DNA from 3 places in the Aminiphilus sp. genome. Region 1 is predicted to be linked to each of the others. Evidence: riboswitches for the same ligand, from Rfam matches in the RefSeq annotation. Region 1 holds a riboswitch; each other region holds the start of a gene.
The links. A riboswitch is a leader RNA that binds a small molecule or an ion and turns the genes downstream of it on or off. The one in region 1 is predicted to bind cobalamin.
Positions count from the first base shown of each region.

Region 2: it holds a riboswitch for cobalamin, as region 1 does, so the genes downstream of both, Q1K49_RS06365 (hypothetical protein) here and Q1K49_RS00990 (sirohydrochlorin cobaltochelatase) in region 1, are expected to answer to the same signal.
Region 3: it holds a riboswitch for cobalamin, as region 1 does, so the genes downstream of both, Q1K49_RS08895 (methylmalonyl-CoA mutase family protein) here and Q1K49_RS00990 (sirohydrochlorin cobaltochelatase) in region 1, are expected to answer to the same signal.

Region 1 is NZ_JARKPW010000015.1:6,624-8,883, forward strand. It holds gene Q1K49_RS00985 (hypothetical protein) at 1-763, shown strand, start outside; cobalamin riboswitch at 891-1,106, shown strand; gene Q1K49_RS00990 (sirohydrochlorin cobaltochelatase) at 1,339-2,238, shown strand.
Region 2 is NZ_JARKPW010000106.1:46-2,305, reverse strand. It holds gene Q1K49_RS06375 (FadR/GntR family transcriptional regulator) at 1-310, shown strand, start outside; gene Q1K49_RS06370 (cupin domain-containing protein) at 335-661, opposite strand; cobalamin riboswitch at 818-991, shown strand; partial or broken gene Q1K49_RS06365 (hypothetical protein) at 1,294-2,260, shown strand, end outside.
Region 3 is NZ_JARKPW010000145.1:12,217-14,476, reverse strand. It holds gene Q1K49_RS08895 (methylmalonyl-CoA mutase family protein) at 1-1,137, opposite strand, end outside; cobalamin riboswitch at 1,289-1,452, opposite strand; cobalamin riboswitch at 1,926-2,098, shown strand.

The DNA.
Region 1 (2,260 bases):
TCTTCCCTGGCTCACCATGGCCTGGCAACGCTGGTTCGTTCGCACCGCTCCTCTTCTTCCCTCGGACGGGGAACTCGTAGCCGATACGGGAGAACTGGTGCAGGAGGCCTTCGCCCTCCGGGTGCTGCGACTGCATGCCGCGTCGTCGGAATGGAAAGCCATGGTGGAGCGCATTGCCCAAACCTTCGGCGCCACCCTGGACGCGACCCTTCTCCCGGTGAAACAGGCGGCGGAGGTGGACGATCCGACCTGGGCACGCCTTCTGGAAGGGCAATTCGTCCTCCTGGTGTTCGCCGACGGAAGAACAGAAAGCGTGTCTCTCGGAAATCTCCTCGGCGACGGCCGAGGACTCGTTCCCTTTCTTGAAGCATCCCTGAAGCCGCTTCTGAAAGGAAACGGCGGGGAAACAACGCGTTTCTCCCCGGAGCTTCCGGGAGAGAAATTCCGCCTTGTGCACCGCAGCGAAGAACCTTCCTGGTACCGGCGTACCGCCCTGGAACGAGGGGCACGCGTGGCCGAACGAGTCGGTGGCCCGCTTCTTCCATCGCTTACGGACGCAGGATATATCGTGATGGAATCCCTCGCCTCGGGGCGGAGCCCTCTGGTGGAAATGCCCGTTCTTCGCCGGGCTTTCGCGGAGTCTCTCTCCGCTCAAAGAGCAGGACTCGCGGGTGATTCCGCCGGAGGATTCCGAAGAGCACTGGATTTCGTGACGGAGATGCTCACCCGGAGTATCTCTCTGGAGGCAGCCACCGGACATTGAGAACGGGAGGGGGGTTCCTCTCGTCCCGTTTTCGCGTATACTTGCCCCTGATGGAGACCGTCTGAAGGAAACTTCGGCAGCAGGTCTTTCCGGTGTCGCCCCCGCTCTCCGGGCGGCACTCCACAACTCGAAAGGAAACGTTTCCGGTTTTCGGAGAACCGCCGCCGTGCCCTCCGGTGGCGTCACAAAAGTTTTCCGAACGGGAAGCCGGTGTAAATCCGGCACGGCCCCGCCACTGTAAGCGCGACGACGCCGCATGGAACCACTGAAACCCCAGGTTTCGGGAAGGGGCGGCGAAGAAGGACCGCGAGTCAGGAGACCGGCCGGAAACGGGTGAGGAGGTGATGTCTGCGTGGGCGGACGCGCTCCCAAGCTCGTCTTGGGGACCGCGGTGTACGCCGCGGTCCCGTCCTGTTGAAGCGCTTGCGAAAAAAGACGAACGGACGTGTCACCGTCCGTTTCGGCCATCTCTCGAAGCGAACGGATCCAAAGATGCGTTTCGAGAGAACGGATGCGTTCGTTCATCGAAATCCTTTCCCCCGGGAAACGAGACTCTCGAACAGGAGGAAGCAAACATGACCCGTTCCGGATTGGTACTTCTCTGCTGCGCTCTTTTCCTCGCGGCCTTTTCTTCCAGCGAGGCCTTCGCCATGGGACACGGCAAGGCGGCCCCCGAGAAAAAGGGCATTCTCGTCGTCGCCTTCGGCACCTCCGTACCCGAGGCGCGGAGCGCCATCGACACCCTCGTGGACGCCGCACGGAAGGCTTTCCCCGACGCGGAGGTCCGCACGGCCTATACGTCCAACATCATCCGCAGAAAAGTCCTCGCCGAAGAGGGCACGGTCATCGACTCTCCGCTGATCGCCCTGGCGCGCATGCAGGACGAGGGCTTCACCCACGTGGTGGTACAGCCCACCCACGTGATCCGCGGCGAGGAATTCGACGATCTCGCGGAAGTGACGGACGCCCTGGCCCGCCTGGAGCGAAAATACTCCTTCAAGGCCGTCGCCATGGGCGATCCTTTCCTCTCCTCTTTCGAGGACTACGGCAAGATGGTCTCCATTCTCCAGAGAACCTACGGAGACCGAGCAAAGGGCGACGGCGCGGTGGTCTTCATGGGACACGGTTCACCCCATCCGGCGAACGCCGCCTACTCGCAGATGCAGCTTCTCTTCGACGAGCGGGGATTGCGCTTCGCCCTCGGTACCGTCGAGGGGTTCCCTTCCCTCGATATGGTTCTGGAACGCCTTGAGACCATGGGGGCAAAGCGAGTGACCCTGGTGCCCTTCATGATCGTCGCGGGAGACCACGCCCGGAACGACATGGCGGATCCGGAGGATCCCGAATCCTGGCGCAGTGTTCTGGAGTCGAAAGGATACCGGGTGAACCCCGTCATCGAGGGACTCGGAAGCAATCCCGAGGTGGCGGCTCTCTTCGTGGAACACCTCCGCGTCACGGCGCAGCACGTCTTCTAGAACACCGGGACGCGCACAAGAA
Region 2 (2,260 bases), on a different contig from region 1:
CGCCGCCGCGGAGGGCTGTCTGGGGCACTGGGAGACGTTTCTTCTCCAGGATCTGGCGTTCCATCGGCGCATCGCCGAAGCGGGGCGCAACGGCCTTGTGGCCGTGGTCTACCGGGTGCTGTACCGCATTCTCTCCCAGAGTATGGGGGAGCGCTTTCAAAGCCTCGACGCGGAGGAATCGCTCCTGCATCAGCGGGAGATCCTCGAGTGTCACCGGAACCTGACCTGTTACATCGAGGCGCGGAACCTGGAGGCCGCCCGCGGTTGCCTCGAAAGGCACCTGGACAGGTATCGGACGCTCTTCTGCTGACGCGCCCCCGGTTTCCGCCGGGGGTCAGGCCTCCCGCTCGGCCCGTCTGCCGCCGAAGGCGTGGATGGTTCTCGTGCCTGCGGTGCAGCATCCCCCGTGAGCCACGCCGGAGGGGATAAACAGCTCGTCGCCGGGATCGAGCGTCACCGTCCTTCCCGCCATGGTCACGGTGTAGCGCCCGTGCACGCAGACGAGATATTCGTCGTAGTCGTGGACGTGCTCGTCGGAGGTCCTGTCCGCGAAGGACGTCCAGAAGGCCATCTGCGAGCCGTCGGCCCCGCCCGCGACATAGCCCTCGATGTCCTTCGTGTACTGCGAACTCCGCCGGATGCGGTTCGCCGGATTTCTCATGAACGCAGGAAACTCTTCCACAGCGATCACCCTCGTTCCGAAAAGAATGCGATGCTTTCCCTCCGCCGGATACGGCGGCACATCCGGCATTTTGACGGATGCGCTTCTTCCTGTTATGCTACCGCAGGAACAGGGCGACGGAAAGGGAGAAACCTCTTTTTGTCGTTATAGACAGGTTCGCGGAGGGCAGGAAGCCGGTGTGAAGCCGGCACAGCCCCGCTACGGTAAGGATGACGATGCACGGACGACGCCACGGAACGAACCGTTCTGGAAGGCCCGTGCGGAGGATGACTCCGAGTCCGGACACTGCCCCGCGTCGCAAGACTCCTTCCTCGAGGGCGGAAGGTGTCCTTTTCGTTTTCCTCATTCCGGAAAAGGGCACTTCCCAGGAGAAACGGGGTTTCGGACGCGGCGCGTGGGCGAAGGCGCGACGGAAATTCCACTCCGGGGGAGGTGATGTCCGTCTCGAAAGTCCCTCATGGGTGACACTCTTCAAGGAGGAAGGCATCTCCTTGTCCGGCTCCCGAAAGGGGCGGCTCGGCAGGGAAGGCTTTGGAGGGAACCCGAAAGGAGCCGCCGGGAGGCGATGTCTTTTTCGGGTCCGGGAGAAATACGGAAAGGAGACGTGCAGCATGCAGCGGAACAAGGAGCGTTTCTTCCGCATGTCGCGGATCTTCACAGTGATGCTTGTAGTGTTTCTGGCGTTCGGATCGGCCGTCGCGGGGGCCGTGGAGAAGGCGGTCTACGCCACCACGGACTACACGTCGGGGGTTCTTGGAGTGGCCTCGGGGGATTCCGCCGTGAAGGTGGGCTCCGCCGGAGGGGATCCAGCGCTCTTTTCCTTCCAGAAAGACGGGGCCTGGAAGGTGCTCCACCGGGAGACGAACAACTACGGGGCCGCCCTGGACACCTTCACCGTCTACAATCCCGAGAACTGGGGAACCCCGGAGGTGAACAGGACGCTGGGGCACAACATCGCCGGGGCGGCCACCTGGGGAACGTGGCTCTTTCTGGCGAACTACTACAACGACGGCACGGCCTCGTATCTCACCAAGCACGACATGACGAACAACTACGCGCAGGTCGCCTCGGTCAACTTTGACGACGGCGTTGCCGCCAACCTCAGCGAATACGTGAAAAGCGTCCTCGTGGTGAATGATGCGCTCTTCGTCCTCATCGAGCGACGGGATGCCTCCTGGCCTCCCGTGCACGCCGCAGGTTCGCTGGTGAAGCTCGATCCCGCCTCCCTGGAGGAGATCGGCCGGGTTGCGGTGGGCAAGAATCCTTCCGCCATGGCCTATGCACCCACCTTGGGCAAGATCCTCGTCACGTCCTTCGGCGGCGCGAAGAACGCCTCCGGGACCACCGCCATCGAGGCGGTCTCGGTGTCCACCCTCGAAAAGAGCACCTTCGCCACCGCGGCGGATCTTCCGGCGAGCGCCGCCGCCTATGCCTTCGACTTCATCGGCGTCACCGCCTCGGGCATTCTTTATGTGACGGCCTATTACAACGACGCGGTGAACTGGCCCGATCCGAACCCCTGCAAGGTCTTCTCCTCCCCCGTGGGAGCGCTTGCCTTCACCCAGCGCGCCTCTCTGC
Region 3 (2,260 bases), on a different contig from region 1:
CTCGTCGAACCACCCCACGTGCATGCCCTTCACTCCTCCCACCACCGCCGAGAAGGCCTGGGTGGAAGCGCGCAGCACGTTCACGTAGGGATCGTAGATCGTTGTGGTGAAGCGGGAGGTGCTCGCGAAGAGGTCGATCCGACAGGCGTCCCCGCTTCCTCCGAAAGCCTGGACGATCTGCGCCCAGAGCATCCGGGCGGCCCGCAGTTTGGCGATCTCCATGAAAAAGTTCGCTCCCTGGGAGAAGCAGAAACGCATCTGCGCCGCCGCGGTGTTCACGCCAAAGCCGCGACGCAGGAAGGCGCGCACGTAGGCGATGCCCGTCGCCATGGCGCAGCCCAGTTCCTGGACGGCACTTCCGCCGCCCTCGTGGTACACGTCGCCGCGAACCATGACGGTTCGCAGGCGGGGCATGCGCATTTTCGCCCACTGGGTCACCAGCCCCATCTCGTCGTAGAGCGCGTCGAGGGGGCAGGAAAGGGTTCCGTCCAGCGCCAGCGCACCCAACGGATCCGCTCCGATGCATCCGGAGATCCCCTCCAGCAGGGCCGCCTCGCCCCGGGCGCGAAGCCGTGCGGCGAAGAGCGCCAGAATCGGCGCCGCCGACTCGCCGCCGTAGAGATGCACCTCCCGGCCGCGCAGCTCCACGCCGTCCAGCAGCGCGTCCATATCGCGCAGCGTGGCGAGGGAGACGCCCCCCTCGTCCTCGAAGGGACACCCCTCGTCCGGCACGTCCAGGCAGCGGAGGGTCGCCCCGTCAAGGGCGATGTGGACCGCCGTGGCACCCGAGGCCAGCTCCTCCCGGAGAAGTGCGTTGGTCCGTTCCGGAAGAGCGTCGCCGCACTTCTGGGCGATGGCCCATCCGCCCCGGACGTAGCCCAGGGGATCCGTGCCGCGCAGATAATCCGCCGCGCCGGGGAACGTCTCCGCCTGCCCGGAGAGCGGCGCGTTCTCCTCCGTATAGAGAGGCTGGAGGGAAATGCCTTCGTAGGTCCGCGTGACGAGACGTTTTTCGAAGGGAGCACCCTTGAGGGCCGCCTCCGCTTCCTTCCGCCACTCCTCGTAGGAGACGGAGGGAAATTCCTCGAAGGAAACGGGAGGGCTCGTTTCAGTTCGCACCTGCTCTTCTCTGTCCATACACAACATCCTTCCTGAGCGACTCGTCTTCAGAGATCTCCGGAGCCGACGCCCGGGCGGACGAAAAAAGGCCGCCCTTTCGCGGCGGCCCTGCATAACAACATCTTAGAGGGAGTCCTCCCTCTTCTTCCAACGGCGTCCGCCCGCGCAGACCTGAGTTGTACCCGCAGACCGGTCTCCTGACTCCCGTTCATCCTACTTCCGCGTCTTCCCGAAGTCGCCTTCAGTGACCTGTGCGGGTTCGTCCCGGTTACAGTGGCGAGGCCGTTCCGGATTTTCACCGGATTCCCGTGCATCTGCAAGCTTTTGTTTCACTTGTCCGGAACATCCTACGCTTTTTCAGGGAATCGTGTCAAGGCACGACGCATTTTTGTGCGGCCGGACAGGAAGCGTGTCACCCCTGAGCGGGACGATGAACATGTCACCCATGACGAACAGGGGCGACGTCTTCATGAAGACGAAGGAAGCGCGGCGGTTACTGGTGATCGGACAGGCATCCGCCGGAAAGACCACGGTTCGGGAGGCTGACGAAAGGCACCCCCGCACAGAAAACTTCCGGGAAACATTCCTTCGCTGCTGTCGCCGCTGCGCGTACGGCATCGCCCGTGGCATTTCCGCACGAGCCTGCGGATTCGGGCACCGCTCCACCGGGTCGGACGGCAGGCGAAAAAGAGAGTCTTTGGAACGATCCGCCAGACCTCTTGAATTGAGCAGAAAAATTGCACTAGTCTTTGACTTGACACGCCATAGCAACATTGCCACAATAACCGCACGCTGCCGTATCGGCATACAATCAAACGACGTCAGGTGCTCGGGAAGTCCGGTGAAAGACCGGCGCGGACCCGCCACTGTAACCCCGACGAAACCGCGAAGCCACTGGTTCCGGCCATTTCGGAACCGGGAAGGCGCGGATGGAGGATGAAGGGGAGCCAGGAGACCGGCCTGACGACGAGAAGAGCGGCATTCCGCGGAGATCGGATGCCCGCTTGGGGACGCGCATCTTCCCGTCGACGCGGGCACCGAGAGAGTCGAATGCCACAGGAAGGAACGCAGCGTCGTGCCCAGGGGGCCTCATCCGCGAGGCCCTTTTTTCGTACCCATCGATCAGGCTGTTAAAAACCGA